Regions from separate parts of the Mesorhizobium sp. M0678 genome, predicted to be linked through region 1. Evidence: predicted binding sites of a transcription regulator. Region 1 holds the regulator's gene; each other region holds the start of a gene.
The links. Region 1 encodes PhoB, which activates phosphate uptake and scavenging genes when phosphate is short. Its sites were predicted from a motif close to TGTCATNNANCTGTCAT; they were not measured.
Positions count from the first base shown of each region.

Region 2: NKI29_RS22785 (PhoX family protein) is a predicted target of PhoB. The motif match lies at 2,437-2,453, and genes of this name have one in related genera.
Region 3: NKI29_RS12535 (RNA degradosome polyphosphate kinase) is a predicted target of PhoB. The motif match lies at 3,862-3,878, and genes of this name have one in related genera.
Region 4: NKI29_RS06625 (LTA synthase family protein) is a predicted target of PhoB. The motif match lies at 2,087-2,103, and genes of this name have one in related genera.

Region 1 is NZ_JAMYPT010000010.1:26,670-31,499, reverse strand. Features, by position in the region: gene NKI29_RS18895 (sugar ABC transporter permease) at 1-659, opposite strand, end outside; gene xylF (D-xylose ABC transporter substrate-binding protein) at 802-1,842, opposite strand; gene NKI29_RS18885 (ROK family protein) at 2,129-3,373, shown strand; gene phoB (phosphate regulon transcriptional regulator PhoB) at 3,383-4,072, opposite strand; gene phoU (phosphate signaling complex protein PhoU) at 4,089-4,796, opposite strand; gene pstB (phosphate ABC transporter ATP-binding protein PstB) at 4,829-4,830, opposite strand, start outside.
Region 2 is NZ_JAMYPT010000014.1:22,089-26,918, reverse strand. Features, by position in the region: gene NKI29_RS22790 (GNAT family N-acetyltransferase) at 1-278, shown strand, start outside; gene NKI29_RS22785 (PhoX family protein) at 379-2,370, opposite strand; gene NKI29_RS22780 (hypothetical protein) at 2,572-2,910, shown strand; gene NKI29_RS22775 (phosphatase PAP2 family protein) at 2,925-3,626, shown strand; partial or broken gene NKI29_RS22770 (sodium-independent anion transporter) at 3,886-4,135, shown strand; gene NKI29_RS22765 (SMP-30/gluconolactonase/LRE family protein) at 4,152-4,830, opposite strand, start outside.
Region 3 is NZ_JAMYPT010000005.1:283,099-287,928, forward strand. Features, by position in the region: gene ppx (exopolyphosphatase) at 56-1,588, opposite strand; gene NKI29_RS12535 (RNA degradosome polyphosphate kinase) at 1,588-3,789, opposite strand; gene NKI29_RS12540 (zinc-finger domain-containing protein) at 3,939-4,184, shown strand; gene NKI29_RS12545 (FAD-dependent monooxygenase) at 4,204-4,830, shown strand, end outside.
Region 4 is NZ_JAMYPT010000003.1:17,354-22,183, forward strand. Features, by position in the region: gene fabG (3-oxoacyl-[acyl-carrier-protein] reductase) at 133-870, opposite strand; gene fabD (ACP S-malonyltransferase) at 931-1,896, opposite strand; gene NKI29_RS06625 (LTA synthase family protein) at 2,144-4,069, shown strand; gene NKI29_RS06630 (pilus assembly protein TadG-related protein) at 4,101-4,830, opposite strand, start outside.

The DNA of each region.
Region 1 (4,830 bases):
ACGATCCAGCTCCATCGCGCACCGATCGAACCCGTCGGTCCGCCGCCCATCAGCTGGAAAGTGGCATCTAGCGGCGCAATCGTCTGCCCACTGGCGACCCACCATGCGGCACCCCGCCAGACCAGAAGGCCGCCCAGCGTCACGATGAAGGCCGGCACCTCGAGATAAGCGATGATGTATCCCTGGAACGCTCCGATCAGAAGGCCAAGCGCCAGGCCGATGGCCAGCGCCAGGATCCAGATCCAGGGGTTGCCTAATTGCAGACCGACCATTCGCACCAGGAAATGCACCTGCGCAAAACCCATGACCACGCCGATCAGGCCTTCGGCGGAGCCGACCGACAGGTCGATATTGCGCATGACGATAACCAGCACCATTCCGGCGGCCATTATGGCCACGGCCGAAGTCTGCACCGACAGGTTCCAGAGATTGCGTGGCGTCAGGAAGGTCCGGCTGTCGAAGTCGAACGGATTGACGCCGAGCCGTACGCTGGAAATGACATGCAGGCCGACCCAGATGACCAGCAGCGCGCCGACCATGCCGAGCATGCGCGTGTCGAGTTCGGTTGCCTTGAGAAATCGGGCAACGATGCCGAGCTCGGATTCCCGTGCCCGGTCTGCCGTGCTGTCGACCGGCGTGTTGGACGTCGTGTCGGTCATGATGTTTCTCCCGCCGGGTTGCCGTCTGCCGCGGATGCCGGAAGCAGCCTAGAAGTTATCCGCCGGAAGCGGAAAAACAACTCTTGTTGAAAAAACGCCGCGGCGAGCGGCCGCGGCGTTCGGACTTCTCGGAAACGTCGGCTCAGTTGCAGACTGCAACAGCGCCAGCCGTCACGCCGGCGCAGACCTCTTCTTTCTTGATCCAGCCGGCGTCGATGACGACGTTGAGGTTGTCCTTGGTGATGGCGACCGGGGTCAGGAACAGCGACTTGACGGTATTGCCGACGGGCGTGGTGAAATCCTTCACGCCGGCAATGTCGGTCATCTGCTTGCCGTCGGCCAGTTGCGAGGCGATCTCGGCGGCATTCTTGCCGAGCTCGCGCGCATCCTTCCACACCGACACGGTCTGGGTGCCGAGCGCGATGCGGTTCAGCGCGGCGTGGTCGCCGTCCTGGCCCGAAACCGGAACCGATCCGGCCAGCCCTTGCGCCGTCAGCGCGGCGACGACGCCGCCGGCAGTGCCGTCATTAGCGGCGACCACGGCATCGACCTTGTTGTCGTTGGCGGTCAGGAACTGTTCCATGTTCTTCTGAGCGTTGGCCGGCAGCCAGCCGTCGGTATAGGCCTCGCCGACATTCTTGATCTTGCCGCCGTCGATGGCCTCCTTCAGCACCTCCATCGAACCGGCAAACAGGAAATCGGCATTCGGATCGGAACCCGAACCCTTGATGAAGACGTAGTTGCCTTCCGGCTTCACCTTGAAGACTTCGCGGGCCTGCATGCGGCCGACTTCCTTGTTGTCGAAGGTCAGATAGAACACGTCCTTGTTCTCGATCAGCCGGTCATAGCCGACGACCGGGATGCCTTCGTCCAGTGCCTTCTGCACGGCCGGCCCGATGGCCGAGGCGTCCTGCGCCAGGATGATCAGTGCGTTGGCGCCCTGCGAGATCAGGCTCTCGACGTCGGTGAGCTGCTTGCCGGGGTTGGACTGTGCGTCGGCGGAAATATACTTGTCGCCTGCGGCCTCGATGGCCGCCTTCATTGCGGCCTCGTCTGTCTTCCAGCGCTCTTCCTGGAAGTTCGACCAGGAAACGCCGATGACCTTGTCTTTAGCCTGCGCCACCGACGCCAGCGCCAGCGTCATGGCGACACCCGCCAGAATGGCGGTCGTGAATTTCTTCATCATATCCTCCCTGCGCCGCGTACGGCGTGACCAATTGGCTCAAAGACCAGCTTAGAAGCTCTAATTTTTTCGAGCCTCGAAAAAATACTGGCCCGATCTCCGGCTGCTGTCAACATCGATTCTGATGGATTTTGATGACTCTGCGAGTTTTTTCGAGCGTCGGAATAAACGATGACAGCGCCACCTGCATCTGACACTATTTGCCTGCATTCGACACTATTTGTCGGACATTACCGACGGCTTCCGGTTCATGAGCGGCCGCGGCAACCGGGAGGAAAGCAAAACAATGTCGGTCGGAATCCGCCATGACGATTTGCGCCGGCGCAACCGGGCGATGGTGATCTCGGCGGTGCGCCGGGCCGGCCAGCCATCGCGTACTGAGATCGCAGCTACCACCGGCCTCAGTCATTCGACCATATCGGCGATCTCTTCCGACCTGATACGGGAAGGCATCCTCGCCGAGAGCAAGGCAAGTGAGCCCGTTTCGTTGAAACGCGGTCGTCCGCAGGTCGGCCTCGCCCTCAACCCGGAAGCGGCGGCGGTGCTGACCGTGGTGTTGTCGCTGAATTTCCTGTCGGCCGCCATTATCGACTATACGGGACAGGTGGTCGCCGAGGAACAGCGCCGGCTGGACACGCTGACCATGCCGCGCGACGAGCTGATCCGTGAATGCATGGCCATCGTCCGGCGCCGGCTGCAGGATCCAGACCTTGACGTCCGCAGTGTCGCCCGCATCGCCCTGGCGATTCAGGGCATTACCGACTCCCCTGCACGCGCCATGCTGTGGTCGCCGATCACGCCGCAGACCGACATCGCCTTTGCCGACATGCTGGAGGACGAATTCGGCATCCCGGCAACGGTGGAGAACGACTGCAACATGATGGCGGTGGCTTTGCGCTGGCGCAATCCGGATCGCTATCGCGACGACTTCATCGCCATCCTGCTTTCGCATGGCATCGGCATGGGGCTGGTGCTGAAGGGCGAACTGTTCACCGGGACGCATTCCTCGGGCGGCGAATTTGGCCACATGATCCATCGTCCGGGCGGCGCGCTCTGCCGTTGCGGGCGGCGCGGCTGCATCGAGGCCTATGCCGGCAACTACGCCATCTGGCGCAACGCCAGGCAGATGAGCGAAGACAGCGAGCCGGTCGCCGACGTCAGCGACGCCGACATGCGAGCACTGGCGGCCCGGGCGCGCGAGAAAGATGGGCCGGAACGCGAGGCCTACCGCAAGGCCGGCGAAGCGCTGGGTTTCGGTCTCGGCTCGCTGTTCGCGCTGATCGATCCGGCACCGGTCGCGATGGTCGGCGCCAGTGCCGCCGCCTTCGATCTGATCGAGCCGGCCATGCGGAAGGCAATCGCCCAGACCGCCGGCGGCCAGCATTCAGGCTCGATCTCCTTCGATACAGAGCCGAACGAATTGCCGCTGATCCGCGAAGGCTGCGCGATGCGGGCGTTAAGCTTCGTCGACCAGGAGATTTTCGCGCCGGGCGCGCAAATGAGGCCCAGCGTCAGAAAGAACGTAGCCTGACCAGGCGGGTCAATCTTCCCTGATCGCATAGCCGGCACCGCGGATGGTGCGGATGACATCCGGCATCCGGCCGTTGTTGACGGCTTTGCGCAGCCGCCCGACATGCACGTCGACGGTGCGTTCGTCGATGTAGATTGTCTCGCCCCAGACATTATCGAGTAACTGGCTGCGCGAGAAGACACGGCCCGGATGCCGCATCATGAACTCGAGCAGCCGGAATTCGGTCGGCCCGAGCCTGATTTCGCTCTTCTTGCGATAGACCCTGTGCGATTCGCGATCGAGCACGATGTCGCCTACCTTCAGCACGCTGGACAGCACTTCCGGCTTGGCGCGCCGCAGCAGCGCCTTGACCCTGGCCATGAATTCCGGTGTCGAAAACGGTTTGACCAGATAGTCGTCGGCGCCGGTCGAAAGACCGCGCACCCGGTCGCTCTCCTCGCCGCGCGCGGTCAGCATGATGATCGGCAGCCGCTCGGTTTCGGGGCGCACCCGCAACCGACGACAGAGCTCGATGCCGGAAACCGCTGGTATCATCCAGTCGAGCACCAAAAGGTCGGGCACATTCTCCTGCAAACGGATCTCGGCTTCGTCGCCGCGTGTCACCACCTCGACCTGGTAGCCTTCGGATTCGAGATTGTAGCGGAGCAGCACACCCAACGGCTCCTCGTCCTCCACCACCATTATGCGTGGTGCGATCATCGGCTGGGCACCCCCATCATGTCACCGGTGCGGACATTGTCGTTTCGTCCTGCTTCGGACGATTGACCGGCAATTGCTCGCCGGTCAGCACATAATACGCATTTTCGGCGATGTTGGTGACATGGTCGCCGATCCGCTCCAGATTCTTGGCGCAGAACAGCAGGTGCGTGCAAGCGGTGATGTTGCGCGGATCTTCCATCATGTAGGTCAAGAGCTCGCGGAACACGGACGTGTATTTGACGTCGATGCGCTCGTCGGCGGCACGCAGCTTGGCCAACGCGGCCGCATCGCCTGCAGCATATTCCTCGATGACACCCTGCACCTGGATGAGAACCAGCTGCGCCATCGCGTCGATGGAATGCGACAGGTCCCGCGGCGTGGCGCTGAGGCCGACCGCACTCACGCGCTTGGCGATATTCTTGGCAAGATCGCCGATGCGTTCGAGGTCGCCCGCCATGCGGATCGCTCCGACCACATGGCGAAGATCGTGGGCCATCGGCTGGCGTTTGGCGATCAGGGTTATGGCGCGGTCGTCCAGTTCGCGTTGACGCGCATCCATGATGGCGTCGTCGGAAACGACGCGTTGCGCCAGCACGTTGTCGGAATTCAACAGGGCCTTGGTCGCCCCGCCGACCATCGAACCGGCGAGGTCGGCCATGTCGCGGATCAGCTTGCTGATCTGCTCGAGATCCTCGTCGAAAGAAGCGACTGTGTGTTCGCCCATGGTCCTGTCCTCATATGCATGATCGGAACGGCTC
Region 2 (4,830 bases), on a different contig from region 1:
GTGTGAAAATCGAGGGCAGGCTTGCGGCAATGGCCGGTGAGCGCACGAAGCAACCTGGCTATACCGAACTCAGCGGGGTGTGCTCACATCCGGAATTTCGCGGCGGTGGCCTGGGCAAGCTGCTGTCCCTATTCGTGGCAAACCGGATAGTGGCGCGCGGCGAAGTTCCCTATCTCCACGCCTATGCCAGCAACGCCGCGGCCATAGCGTTATACGAGTCCATCGGCTTCAGGTTGCGAAGCACAATGAATGTCGCCGTGGTTCAGCGCACCGAATGATTAGTCGGCGCATGATGCGCAGCATGGATGCATCCCGTATCTCAAGGAAGGATTTCGTGTCGCCGAAATCCTTTCTCGAGATGCAAGAGCTGGCTGCGTGTCAGACCGCGATCTTGCCGCCGCCTTGCCTGGTGATGGCAACGACCGCCGGGCGCACCGGCATGTCCGGCTTGAAGTCGGGCCAGCGCGTCGACAAATCCTCATAGTAGGACGGACGGCCGAAAGCCTCCCAGTCCTCGCCGCCGTCGCCCGGATGCTGGACGGCAACGAAGGCGGTCTGGTCGTCCGGCGCAAACAGGGGACCGCACATTTCGGCGCCGATCGGCACGCGGAAGAACAGCTTTGATGTCGCCCGTGCCGTCCCCTCCGTATCGACAGCCCACAGACCATCGGTGCGGCCGGTGGCTTTCGGGCCTTGGCCGTCGGTGGCGACCCAGAGGCGGCCGGCCGAATCGACCGCGCAATTATCCGGCATGCCGAACCAGCCATTGGCGGTGGTTGCGGTCGAGAAGGTGGCGCCGACGTCGGCCACAGCGGGATCGCCGCATTTCAGCAGGATTTCCCACCTGCCCTTTGTCGCGGTGAAATCACCGCCGTCCTCGACGATCTCGATGATGTGGCCAAAGGCATTTTCGGCACGCGGGTTGGCGGCGTCGACCTGGTCGGCCTTGCGCTTCGAATTGTTGGTCAGCATGACATAGACCCTGCCGTTGGTGGCATTGGGCTGGATGTCTTCCGGACGGTCCATCTTGGTGGCGCCGAGCAGGTCGGCGGCGCGGCGCGTCTCGATCAGCACGTCGGCCTGGCTGGCAAAGCCGTTCTCCGCCGTCAGCGGCCCTTGGCCGAAGACGATCGGCAGCCATTCGACCGAACCGTCCTCGGCGAACTTGGCGACATGCAAGGTGCCGTCGTCGAGCAAATCCATGTTGGCGGCGCGGTTGTCCGGATCGAACTTGCCTGTGGTGACGAACTTATACACATAGTCGAAGCGCTCGTCGTCGCCGAGATAGAAGACGACACGGCCATCCTTGGCGACGATCGATTCGGCGCCCTCATGCTTGAAGCGCCCCATCGCGGTGCGCTTCCTCGGCGCCGAAGTCGGAGCCTGGACGTCGACCTCGACGATCCAGCCGAAGCGGTTCGGCTCGTTCGGCTCCTTGCCGATGTCGAAACGGTCGTAATGCGCTGCCCATTCATAGGCACCTTCGGGAATGCCGAGGCGCTTGTAATTGGCGGCTTCCTTATGCCCCTGCGGCAGCTCGCCCGAGAAATAGCCGTGGATGTTCTCCTCGGCCATGACATAGGTGCCCCACGGCGTGACGCCGCCAGCACAATTGTTGACGGTGCCGATGACCTTCGTGCCGGTCGGATCGGCGCTGGTCTTGACGCGGTCGTGGCCGGCGACCGGGCCGGAGAGCGCGATCTCGGTGTTGGAGGTGATGCGGCGGTTGAGCTTGCCGTCGCGAACGACCTGCCATTTGCCTGATACCTTGCGTATCTCGACGATAGTGCCGCCATGCGCCGTCATCTCGACGTCGACTTGTTCCTTGCTGAGGGGCGCCTGCTTGGCCTTGCCGTCGACGATGGTGACGAGGCCCGGAAACATCAGGTGCGGATTGGTGTATTCGTGGTTGACCACCAGCAGGCCGTGCTCGGCCGAGCCGTCGATCGGGATATAGCCGACATAGTCGTTGTTGTAGCCGAATTGTCTGGCCTGGGCTTCCGCCGACTGTTTTCTCGGATCGAATTCCGGCGAATCGGCGAACAGCGGATCGCCCCAGCGCAGCAGTACATCGGCGTCATAGCCGGGTGCGACGTGATGCTTGTCGTCGATGCCGGCCTCGAGCTCGTCAAAAGCGAAGGCGGAGCCTTCGGCGGCGCGGGCGTTGTCGGCGGTGATCAGCGCCAGCGGGCTGACGGTAGCGGCTATGGCCGAGACGGCAAGCGAGCTCTTGAGGAAGCCGCGGCGCGAGAACCGCGCGGCGATGATCTCACCCATGGTGCGGTTGTCGGTGAGATTGGCTCCTGGCCCGTCGTTTTCCTCGAGCAGGCTGGTTCGGAAATGGGCGTCAGGGGTGCGATGTTCGGTCATAGGGCCTGCCTCTGGCTGGATGGATTGCTGGAGCGTGTTGCCTGGCCAGTCCGGTATCGCCGGCAGGTCACAGTTTGATGACATGCCGGCTAATTGCCACCTGCGATTTCGTATCCAACATCGGCCCCGCTTGACCGCGACCGTCGCTTCGGAAACAAGAGCTGCGGCAGGCGCGTAGGGACACATCGGGAGAGAACAAAAGTGAGTTTCTGGGGACTTGGGCAGCTCTGCGTTTCGACGGTGATCTTCCTGCTGGCGGCGATGGCCGCAAAACAGTGGGGGCTGGCGCCGAGCCTCGGCAAGATTGTGCTGACGTTGGCGCTCTATTCGCTGGGCAATCTGATCATGCTGAGGCTGATCCGTGAATTCGGCATGTCGGTGTCGTTCAGCCTGTCGGCGGTGATCCAGCTGGTGTCGGTGAATGTGGTGGCGCTGGTCTTCTTCGGCGAGCGCGTCAATGCCTTACAGGCAACCGGCATCGTGCTTGCCATCGCAGCTGTGGCGCTGATCACGCTCGGGCCCTATCTGCAAAGGCTGTAACTGCGATCGGGCCGATGAAGAAGATTGCAAGCAGACTGCGCAACTGGCTGGAGTTCCCGGTTCTGCTTGCCGGGCTGGTCATTGCCGGCGGGCTGTGGGGGTTCGAGGAGCTGATGGAGCTGGCGCGGGCCACCACGCCGCATGCCTTCGACACCGAAATCCTGCTTGCCTTCCGCGAGGCCGGGCAGCCCGACAATCCGATCGGACCGGCGTGGCTGGAAGGGGCGATGCGCGACATCACCAGCCTCGGCAGCGCCAGCGTACTGGTGCTGATCACGGCAGCAATGATCGTCTATCTGCTCCTTATCCGCAGGCCAGGCGCGGCGCTTCTCATGTTCGTCGCGGTAGCGGGCGGCCAGCTCCTGTCAAGCGTGCTGAAATTCGATATCGACCGACCGCGCCCTGATCTGGTCTCGCATCTCGCCGATGTGGCATCGCTTTCGTTTCCGAGCGGCCACGCCATGCTGTCGGCGGTGACATATTTGACGCTGGGCAGCATGGCGGCGCGGTTTTTGCCCGGGCGGACAACGAAGATCTATGTACTCGGGCTGGCGGTGCTGACGACGGTGGTGGTCGGCATCAGCCGCATCTATCTCGGCGTCCACTGGCCGTCCGACGTATTGGCCGGCTGGTGCGCCGGCTTTGCCTGGGCGATGCTGTGCTGGCTTGCGGCACGGTTCCTGCAGCGATGGCTTGGGCGGGCCGACGGCACCTGACTCAAATCAGCCTATTGATCAGGCCATGACCGCAGCCTGCCAGCAGGAAAACCATCGACAGCAAGGCTGTCGAGGTCGCCAACGCTTTGAATATCTTCACCCGCTCATCCTTTTGAAGTCGTGCCTGTGCATTCGGGATCGCAGTGGATGTCCCGCCAAACGATGCCGAGGTTTGTAGCATGACAGCGCATCGGCTGGCAAAGAGTGCTGCATGTTTGGAGGCAGACCATCAATCCTTGGTGCAGGAAGACCTCGCCGACCGCGCCAGCGCCGGAACTTCATCCTCGACTGTTCGGCGGTGCCGTTCTTCGATTCGACGGCAGCAAATGTCATCGAGGGTGCGGCCCACAAGGCGAGCCGCGCCGGCGTTCGCTTCATTATATCAGGCGCTTCACCGCAGGATACGCCGCATGCTGATCAACCACGGTGTCAAGCGGCCGCTGGTGACTTATGCCGCCTCGATCACGGATGCGCGGGCGCAGCTGAGGAAAGCCGCGCCCGCCGCCTGAGCCGGCAACTGCCGGCTTAGTCGAGGCCCAACGCTGAGACCTCGCCCTCGTTCATCAGCGGCACGAAGATTGTCGACCTGCCGTCGGTGCCGATGTCGGCGCTGCCCGGTTTGAACGTCGCAACCACTTGCGGCGTACCGCCGGCTTTGTAGCGGTAGAGCGTGCCGGTCATATAGGCAGTGGCGTAGATGCTGCCGCCGATGGCAACGACGCCATCGAGGTTGGCAAACTTTTCCGCGCCAGCCAGTGGCGAAACGGCCTTGGTAGCAAGATCGACCGAGAGCAGGCCGCCCGGCTCCGCGGTGCTGAAGTCGGGCTTGATGCCCTTGCCCCACGAAGCGACGATCAGCCGGCCGCCATCGGCGAAGATGCCATTCGGCGAAGCAAGCGCCGCATCCCTGACGAACAGTTCGGGCCGGCCGCCGTCGATGCGATAGATCGTATCGGCAAGCATATCCGTGACGTAGACCTTGCCGGATGCATCAGCGGTCATGTCGTTGAGAAAGACCGCGTTCGGCACGTCGATCGTCGATGTTAGCTTGCCGCTTGCGAGGTCGACGACGCGCACATGGGTGAGGTCGGCGACGTAGAGTTTGCCGCCGACAATCGCCATGCCCTTGGGCGCGTCCATGCCGCCGGTCCAGTGTTGCGTGACTAGCTTGCCGTCCATCGACAGGATCGACAGATAGCCGTTG
Region 3 (4,830 bases), on a different contig from region 1:
CCCAAGCGTGGAGCTCGCAGCGAATTGCCACATGCAATTGGCGTCGTGCCTCAAACTACTTCACTGAAATACTGGGCCCGCCCTCGACCGCCAGCACCAGCCGGCGATTGGTGACCTTTGCCAGCTGTGCCAGCCGGCCGGCCGGCCGCTCGCCGTAAAGATCGGCCAGCGCTGCCGGCAGCACCAGCGCCAGCACGCCATTGCCGCGGTTTTCCCATTTCAGCCGTGGCATGACGCCTGGCATTGCCGCAGTCAGCAAATAGACGACGCGCAGCAGCGCGGCCAGCACGCGGGCGCGCTCGAGATAGCGCGGTGTCGCCAGTCCGCGGATTTCCGGAGCGGCTTCATTGAACACGCCCTCGTGGCGAAACAGGCTGACAAGCGCCAGGAAGGCGCGGCCGGGATGGTCGACGCCGATGAACGAGGCGTGGGCGATGATGTTGAGCGATTGCTTGCCGCGATATTCGGGATGGGCACGCCAGCCGATATCGGCGAGCAGGCAGGCGGCGTGGCGGTAGCGCGCCTCATCCCTGGTTTCGTCGATGCCGAAGGCAGCGAACGCCTTGCCGGTCCACTCGACAAGCTCATGCGCGTGGTCGACCGAGCGCGAGCGCAGGCGGGCAAGCTCTTCCGCCGCCGAGATTAGCGGATCGGCTTTCTGCTCGGCCTTGTCGAGCAGCGAGTAGAGAAAGCCCTCGCGCACGCCCAGCGCCGACACGATGATCTTCGACGGCTGCATCGCCGCCATGATCTCCTGCAGCACGATGGCGCCATAAGGCAGCAGCGAGCGGCGGTTCTTGGAGATGCCCTCGATGCCTTTGATCTTATCGATCTCGGCCTTGGCGACCTGTCGGAGGAAGTTCGCGGCGCTTTCGATGCCGATCTCGTAATGGTGCATGACGCCGAGCGGGTAGTTGGTCATTTCCATGTGCAGCCGGGCGAGGTTTCGCCAGGTGCCGCCGACCGTGTAGAACGCCCTGCCCTGCCCGCCCTTCAGCAATTTCGCCCGCGCCAGTTGCTCGCGCGTGATCCTTGCCGCCTGGGTCAGCGAGTTCTTCGCCATGTCCTGCAGGCGCAGGCCGCCCAACGGCAGCGTGATGCCGTCACCGATCGTCTCACCGTCAATGTCGATCAATTCGAGGCTGCCGCCGCCAAGATCGCCGGCGATGCCGTTGGCCGGATGGAAACCGGAAATGACGCCGAGCGCCGAATAATGGGCTTCCTCGCGGCCGCTCAGCACCTGGATCTCGGTCTTGAGCACATCCTCGGCGCGGTGGATGAAGTCGGGGCCGTTGACCGCCTCGCGGGCGGCGGCGGTCGCCAGCACATACATGCGCTGGGCGCCGGCCTGGTCGGAGAGCGCGCGGAAGCGGCGGAACTCTTCCATCGAGCGCGTCACCGCCTCGGGATCGAGTTTTCCGGTCGAAACGATGCCGCGGCCGAGGCCGGCCAGCATCTTTTCGTTGAACAGCAAGGTCGGCGAGCGCGCCAGCCCCTCATAAATGACAAGACGGATCGAGTTCGACCCGATATCGATGATGGACAGCGGTCGGCGGTCCTGGAGCCGGCCCTGGGATGCTGAAATCATCAGCCCGTCGCTGCGTTCTGTTTCTTGCGGCGCTTGAACTGCGCGATGCGCTTGGGCGCATGCGACTTCAACGCATCGCCCCGTCCGGACAGGCTCGGATTGGTCATGAAATATTCCTGCGCGTTGAACGGTTCCTCGCCCTCTTCCAGCACGACGCGCCGGGAGGTTCCGTCAGCCAATACGTCGAAACTTTGCTGGTTGTCCATGATGTTGCCGAGCATGATCTGGCCGAGCACCTGTTCGTGCACAGTTGGATTGGTGATCGGCACCATCGTCTCGACACGGCGGTCGAGATTGCGCGGCATCAAATCGGCCGAGGAGATGTAGACGATCGCCCCGTCCGAGGGCAGGCCGTGGCCGTTGCCGAAGCAATAGATGCGGCTGTGTTCGAGGAAGCGGCCGACGATCGATTTCACCCTTATGTTCTCCGACAGGCCGGGCACCTGCGGCCTCAGGCAGCAGATGCCGCGCACGACGAGATCGATCTCGACGCCGGCGCGGCTGGCATCATAGAGGGCATCGATGATGATCGGGTCGACCAAGGCGTTCATCTTCATCCAGATGCGGGCGGGCCTGCCCTCCAGCGCGTGACTGATCTCGTCCGAAATGTGCTTGAGGATGCGGTCGCGCAGCGTGAACGGCGATATGGCCAGCCGCATCTGCTCGGCCGGTTCGGCATAGCCGGTGATGAAGTTGAACAGCTGGGCGACATCGCGCGCGATCGTCGGGGCGGTGGTGAAGAAGGACAGGTCGGTGTAGATGCGCGCGGTGACCGGGTGGTAGTTGCCGGTGCCGAGATGCACGTAATTGCGCAGCCTGCCATCCTCGCGCCGCACGACCAGCGACATTTTCGAATGGGTCTTCAGTTCGAGGAAGCCGAAGACGACCTGGACGCCGGCTCGCTCGAGGTCGCGGGCCCAGCGGATGTTGGCTTCTTCGTCGAAACGCGCCTTGAGCTCGACCAGCGCTGTCACCGACTTGCCGGCCTCGGCGGCGTCGACCAAAGCGCGTACGATCGGGCTGTCGTTGGAGGTGCGATAGAGCGTCTGCTTGATCGCTACCACTTCTGGATCGGCCATCGCCTGACGCAGGAACTGCACCACGACGTCGAAGGATTCGTAGGGGTGGTGGACGATGATGTCCTTCTCGCGGATCGCCGCAAAACAATCGCCGCCATGCTCGCGGATGCGCTCGGGGAAGCGCGGATTGTAGGGCGTGAACTTCAGATCGTCGCGGGCGACGGCGACGATCTCCGAGATCTGGCTGAGCGCCAGCGGACCGGTGAGCACGCTGATCCGGCTTGCCGAAACGCCAAGCTCGCCGGCGACGAAGTCGCGCAGTTCGGGCGGCATCAGCCGGTCGAATTCGATCCGGATAACCGAGCCGCGGCGGCGGCGCTTCAGCGCCGTCTCGAACAGGCGCACCAGATCCTCGGACTCTTCCTCGACCTCGATATCGCTGTCGCGGATGATACGGAACGTGCCGGAACCCTTGACCTCGTAGCCCGGGAACAGCTTGCCGATATAAAGGCCGACCGCCTCCTCGAGCGGGATGAAGCGGACATGGCGCTTGCGATCCGGCAAGCGGATGAAGCGCCTCAGCGCCACCGGCAGGCGCAAAAGCGCGCTCATTTCCTCGCCGTTCTTACGGTGGCGCAATTGCAACGCCATCGAGAAACCGAGATTGGGAATGAACGGGAACGGATGCGCCGGGTCGATCGACAGCGGCGTCAGCACCGGAAATACCTGCTCCTGGAAATGGTCCTCGAGCCAGATCTTCTCGTCCTTGCTCAGCGCATCGCGGGTGATGCTCTCGATGCCTTCCTTGTCGAGCAGCAGCATCAGCGCCGAAAGGCTTTTCTGCTGGTCCTCCTGCAGGCGCTCGACCTCGCGCAGCAATTGTTCAAGCTGCTGCTCGGGCGTGCGCCCATCCGGGCTCTTCAGCACGATGCCCTCGCGCACCTGGCCGGCAAGACCCGCAACGCGGACCATGAAGAACTCGTCGAGGTTGGCGGCCGATATCGACAGGAAGCGAACACGCTCGAGCAGCGGATGATTGGCGTTCAGCGACTCTTCGAGCACGCGCCGGTTGAATTGCAGCCAGGAAAACTCCCGGTTGACGAAGCGGTCGGGATTGCCGCCTTCGCGGCTCGCCGCCTCGACGGTGATGAATTCGTTCTGCACCGGCTTCAGTTCGTTCATGGTTTCCGCTCTTCCCACACCGTTCGACGACCATAGCCTTAACCGGCTTAACTTATCCTCTGACAGGCTTTTGCGACAGTTTCATTTCATCGATCTTGCAAAGAGACGGGTTATGATCCAGATGCAATCGACAAGATCAGGAGACGACGATGGCAGGCGGTTCCATTCCCCATTTCCAGAACGATGCGGGCTATCCGGCAATCGACATCGGCGTCAAGGAATTCATGTGCACCGGCGCCAATCCGCCTTTCGACCACCCCCATGTATTTCTCGACATGGGCGACGACAATGAAAAGGTCTGCCCGTATTGCTCGACGCTCTATCGCTATTCGCCGAAGCTGAAGGCATTGGAAACGGCGCCGCCGGGCTGCCTTTATATCGACCAGGCCGCCTGATTCTTCCGCGACAAACCTGATGCAGGAAACGCAGTCCCGGCAGGTGGTCATCGCCGGGGCGGGCGTCGCCGGGCTGACCGCGGCACTGGCCTTCGCCGAGCGCGGCTATCGGATAAAGCTGTTCGAACAGGCGCAGCACCTCGAGGCTGCCGGCGCCGGTATCCAGCTCTCACCCAACGCGACGCGCATCCTACGGCAGCTCGGCGTACTCGATCGGCTGCTGGCGACGGCGGTGCGGCCGGAGGCGGTCGTGCTCAAGGATGCCGCCACGCTGCGCAAGCTGGCGCGCGTACCGCTTGGCCAGGCGGCCGAAACGCGCTGGGGAGCGCCCTATCTCGTTGCCCACCGCGCGGATCTGCAGTCAGCGCTGATGCAGCGAGTTTCGGAGCAGCCCGGTATCGATCTGATCGCCGGCGCGCGGGTGACCGACATCGCAGCCGGATCGAAAGGTGTTACCGTCACTGCATCGGCTGATGGCGCCACGGTCGAGGCTGGCTGTCTGCTGATCGGCGCCGATGGCGTCTGGTCGTCGGTGCGAGAAACGCTTGCCCGCAACGCAGCCGATTTCCGGAGAAGCCGGTTTTCGGGCGAGCTTGCCTGGCGCGCCACGGTGGCCGCCGACAGCCCCGCCGGACAAACCTTTGCA
Region 4 (4,830 bases), on a different contig from region 1:
ATCAAGCTGAAAGATGGTCCTGCCGGAAACGCAGCGGAACAGGACCGGTTTTTGCCCGAACCGCCGGGTTGCGGGCGGCATTACACGAAAAATCCCGTGCATCCAAGACGGAATGAAGCGTTTTCCCAAGTGTTAGATCATTGCCATGCCGCCATTCACATGAATGGTCTGGCCGGTGACGTAGGCTGCCTCGTTGGAAGCTAGGTAGGCGACGGCAGAGGCGACTTCGGCGCCCGTGCCCATGCGCCGGGTCGGGATCGCCGCCATGATCGCCTCTTTCTGCTTGTCGTTGAGCTTGGCGGTCATCGCCGATTCGATGAAGCCCGGGGCGACGCAGTTGACGGTGATATTGCGGGTGGCGATCTCCTGCGCCAGCGATTTGGAAAAGCCGATCATACCGGCTTTGGAGGCGCAGTAGTTGGTCTGGCCGGGATTGCCGGTGACGCCAACCACTGAAGTGATGTTGATGATGCGGCCATGGCGGCGCCGCATCATCGGATGGGTAAGCTCGCGGGTCAGCCGGAACACGGCGGTCAGGTTGACCTCGAGCACGCTATCCCAGTCGGCGTCAGCCATGCGTACGAACAACCCGTCCTTGGTGATGCCGGCATTGTTGACGAGGATGTCGACGCCTTCGAGGTCGGCCTCCGCCTTCTGGCCGAGCGCCTTGACGTCGTCGCGGTTGGAAAGATTGGCCGGGAAAAGCTTGACCCGGTCGCCCAGTTCGGCGGCCAGCGCCTCCAGTTTCTCGATACGTGTGCCATGCAGGCCGACGATAGCGCCCTGGCCGTGCAGCACGCGGGCGATCGCCTCGCCGATACCTCCCGATGCGCCGGTGACGAGCGCCTTGCGGCCGGTCAATTCGAACATTCTTGCCTCCTGATCTGAGCGAACACCCTTCGCATGGAGCGGGGTCAAATCGCCAGTTGATTATGCAAGCGCCGCCAGCGCCGCCTCGACATCCGCCGCGGATCCGATGGCAGTGGTGGCAATGTCGCGGTTGATGCGGCGGGCCAGCCCCGACAGCACCTTGCCGGCGCCCACTTCGTAAAGCGTCGCAACGCCGTTGCTGCCGAACCACTCCACCGTTTCGCGCCAGCGCACGCGCCCGATCACCTGTTCGACGAGTCGGCGGGCGATCTCGTCGGGATCGCTCGTCGGGGTCACCGTAACATTGGAGACCAGCGGCACGACCGGCGCACTCTTCGTCACGGCGGCCAGCGCCTCCCGCATGATCTCGGCCGCAGGCTTCATCAATGCCGAATGGAAGGGCGCTGAGACCTGCAGCATCAGCGCCCGCTTGGCGCCCTTCTCCGTGCATAGCCTCGCCGCCAGTTCGACCGCTGGCCTGGCGCCGGAGATCACCAGCTGGCCGCCGCCATTGTCATTGGCGATCTGGCAAACCAAGGCTTGTGCGGGATCTTTGGCGGCGCCCTGGGCGGCCTCTGCGCAAGCGGCTTCGACGTCGGCCTGTTGCAGCCCGATGATCGCCGCCATGGCGCCCTCGCCGGCCGGCACAGCCGCCTGCATGGCATTGCCGCGGATGCGCAACAGCCGGGCGGCGTCGGCGACCGAAACGAAACCTGCGGCCGCAAGTGCCGAATATTCGCCGAGCGAGTGGCCGGCGACATAGGTGACCTTGCCGTTCAGGGAGAAGCCGCGCGCCTCCAGCGCCCGGATTGCGGCAAGCGACACCGCCATCAGCGCCGGCTGGGCGTTGGCGGTCAGCGTCAGCGTCTCTTCCGGGCCTTCCCAGATCAGCTTCGATAGGTTTTCGCCGAGCGCGTCGTCAACTTCCTCGAAGATCCGCCGCGATTCCACAAAGGTATCGGCGAGGTCCTTGCCCATGCCGACAGCCTGGCTGCCCTGCCCCGGAAAGGTGAATGCGATGGCCATCGGCGGCTCCCAGCTGCTGGTTCACGTTGCCTGTGACGCAAGGCGTGCGGCCAAGTCAAGTCCAACCTTGATCGCGTAATATCGGCCGAGTGCCTGTTTCGGCAGGCTTTTTGGCGATCACTCATGATGAAAACCGCTCACGATTTGTTTGCTGGCTCTTCTTATTTCCGCCGCAGGCGCTAAGCTTTGCGTGACAGTTCGATGACAATCGAGTGACGCTTTTGTTGTGGGCCGGGGAACTATTGAAGTGGCAAAGACCAAGCAGAGCGCAGCCGAGGCGGCGCCCCAGTTTCTTGAAGGCGATCCGTCGACCGGCTATCTGCCGGCGCGCAAATGGCCTGTCATCCGCTATGGCCTTACCAGCTTGCTGGCTGCGGCCATCCTTGTGTTTGCCATCGAACTGATCGTGCGCGGCAACTTTGCCGGCACCATTGATTTCTTTCTGCAGCCTTTCAAACCCGGCTGGACCACGATCATCATTTTTGCGCTGATCCTCATCGGCCTCGACGCCGTGCTCGGCCGCAGTCATCAGAGCCTGATGATCGTCGCGCCGCTGACATTGTCGCTGGCGTTCGTCGGCCACCAGAAGTCGCTGTATCTCGGCGATCCGCTCTATCCGACCGATTTCCTCTATTCCCGGCAGATCGTGGCACTGATGCCGCTTCTGGTACGCGACCGCCCGGGAACCGCCATTGCCCTGGCGATCGGCATCGTCGGCGGGCTGTCGCTGCTCGTCTATGGCTGGCGGCTATGGCGCCGCCGCGTTCCGGCACTCAGCCACAAGGGCCGCCTTGCCCGGCTGACGCTGACGGTGCCGCTGATCGCCTTCTTCGTCTCCATCATGGACTATGCCACTTTCTCGTGGACACGCGACCGGCTGCAGATCATCCCGATCATGTGGGACCAGAAGGAAAACTATGCCTCGAACGGTTTTGCGCTCGCCTTCGCGCTGAACGTCCCGATGGCGCATGTCTCGGCGCCGCCGGGCTATTCCGGCAAGGCGATCGAAGCGATCGGCAAACCGCAGGTGACGGCTTCGGTACCCGCCGAGAAGCCCGACATCATCGTCGTCATGAGCGAATCCTTCTGGGATCCGACCAAGCTACCCGGCGTCACCATCACGCCCGACCCTATCCCCAATGTGCGGGCACTGCGCACGGGTTACATGTTCTCGCCCGAGTTCGGCGGCATGACGGCCAACATCGAGTTCGAGGCCCTGACCGGCTTTTCCAACGCCTTCCTGCCGGCGGGCAGCATTCCCTACCAGCAATATGTGCGGACACCGACTCCCTCGCTGGCGACCTTCCTGAAAAGTCAAGGCTACCGGGCGCGCGCTATCCATCCCGGCACTAACTGGTTCTGGAACCGGGGGGCCGTCTATGCCGATTTCGGCTTCAACGACTTCAAGTCCGAGGAGACGTTGCCGCCCATGCAGAAGCGCGGACCGCTCGCGTCGGACGCTGCGATGACCGACGAGATCATCCACGAAGCCGATACCAGCGCCGAGCCGGTCTTCTTTTTCGCCGTCAGCCTGCAGAACCACGGGCCGTATGAGCCGTATCGCTATAACAATCCGACCCACAAGGTGCAGGCGCCGATCAGCCAATGGGCGCGTGAATCGCTGTTGAGCTATGCCGAAGGCTCTTCCGACGCGGACCGCGGCCTCGAGCGGCTGATCGAATGGGCGAAGAAACGCGAGCGGCCGACCGTCATCGCGTTCTTCGGCGACCATCTGCCGCCGCTTGGGCCGGTCTACGTCGAGACCGGCTTCCTGAAGGACAATGTTGCGCCGCGCAAGGAGGCGGCCGACCAGATGCTGCTGCACCACCAGACGCCGCTGATCGTCTGGTCGAATCGCAGCGGCCCGGCCGAGGATCTGGGCGCCGTCAGCCCGTCCTTCCTGCCCTACCATATCCTGAAGACAGCCGGCATCAGCCATCCCTATTACACCGGCTTCCTCGGACAGTTGCGAGAGCGCTACCGCGTTATCGACCGCAATTTGCTTTTGGCACCGGGGGGCGACGCCACCCCCGATTGGTCGCGTCAGAAAGAGATCGATCCGGCAATCCGCGACTTCCGTCTGCTGCAATACGACATGATGTTCGGCAAGCGCCATGCGGCGCCCGATTTCTTCCCCGAAACCACAGGCAAAGTGGCTGCACACACGAGTTGAGCAGCGGCTGCGGGAGAGCGGCCGACGTCGTTCAGTTCGTCAAGTGCAGCTGCGAAATCGAGCTTCCGATTTTCAGGAAGACGCTTTCGAGCTGACTGACGTCGTTGGTCGGGTAATAATCCGACGGCGACGATGCGCAGGCCTCGTAGAGCTTGCGGTTGGCTGCGGTGTCGGCCTGCAGCAGCACTGTGAATATCTGCACGTCCTGCTTCTTCAATGTGTTGCATACATTGGTTGTCCAATCGTCGACATTGCGCGCAGCCGCGGTCTGGTCGCTGGATCCAAACCGACCCGAGGCCAGGAATCCGTAGGAGCCATAGTCCGACTTCTGTGGCGTATCCTTCGCGCCATAGACAACATTCTCGCCGTCGGTGAGCAGCAGCACCGTTTTGGTCGTGCCTGACGCCCTGAACGGCGCGCCGTCGCTGTAAGGCGGTTCCGGCGAGAGCACCCGCATCCCCCATGACAAGCCTTCCGAAACATTGGTCCCCGAGCCGTTCCATTCGATCATCTCACCGACGGCCTTCCGCAATTTGTCGAAATCATCGGTCAGCGGCACTATCGGCGTCGGACAGGCCCGGTTTGGGCCGATAGTCAGTGGGCCTCTCTTGTCGTTGATCAGCTTCATCGTCGAAACACTGTACTTCGCCATGTCGCTGGTGAGGCCGGGAAGCACGGTGACAACGGTATCGTCGAGATAGGAATTGTTGTAGCCGGTCGCTGAATTGCCGTAGGAGCTGGTTGGATTTTTAGCGTTACCT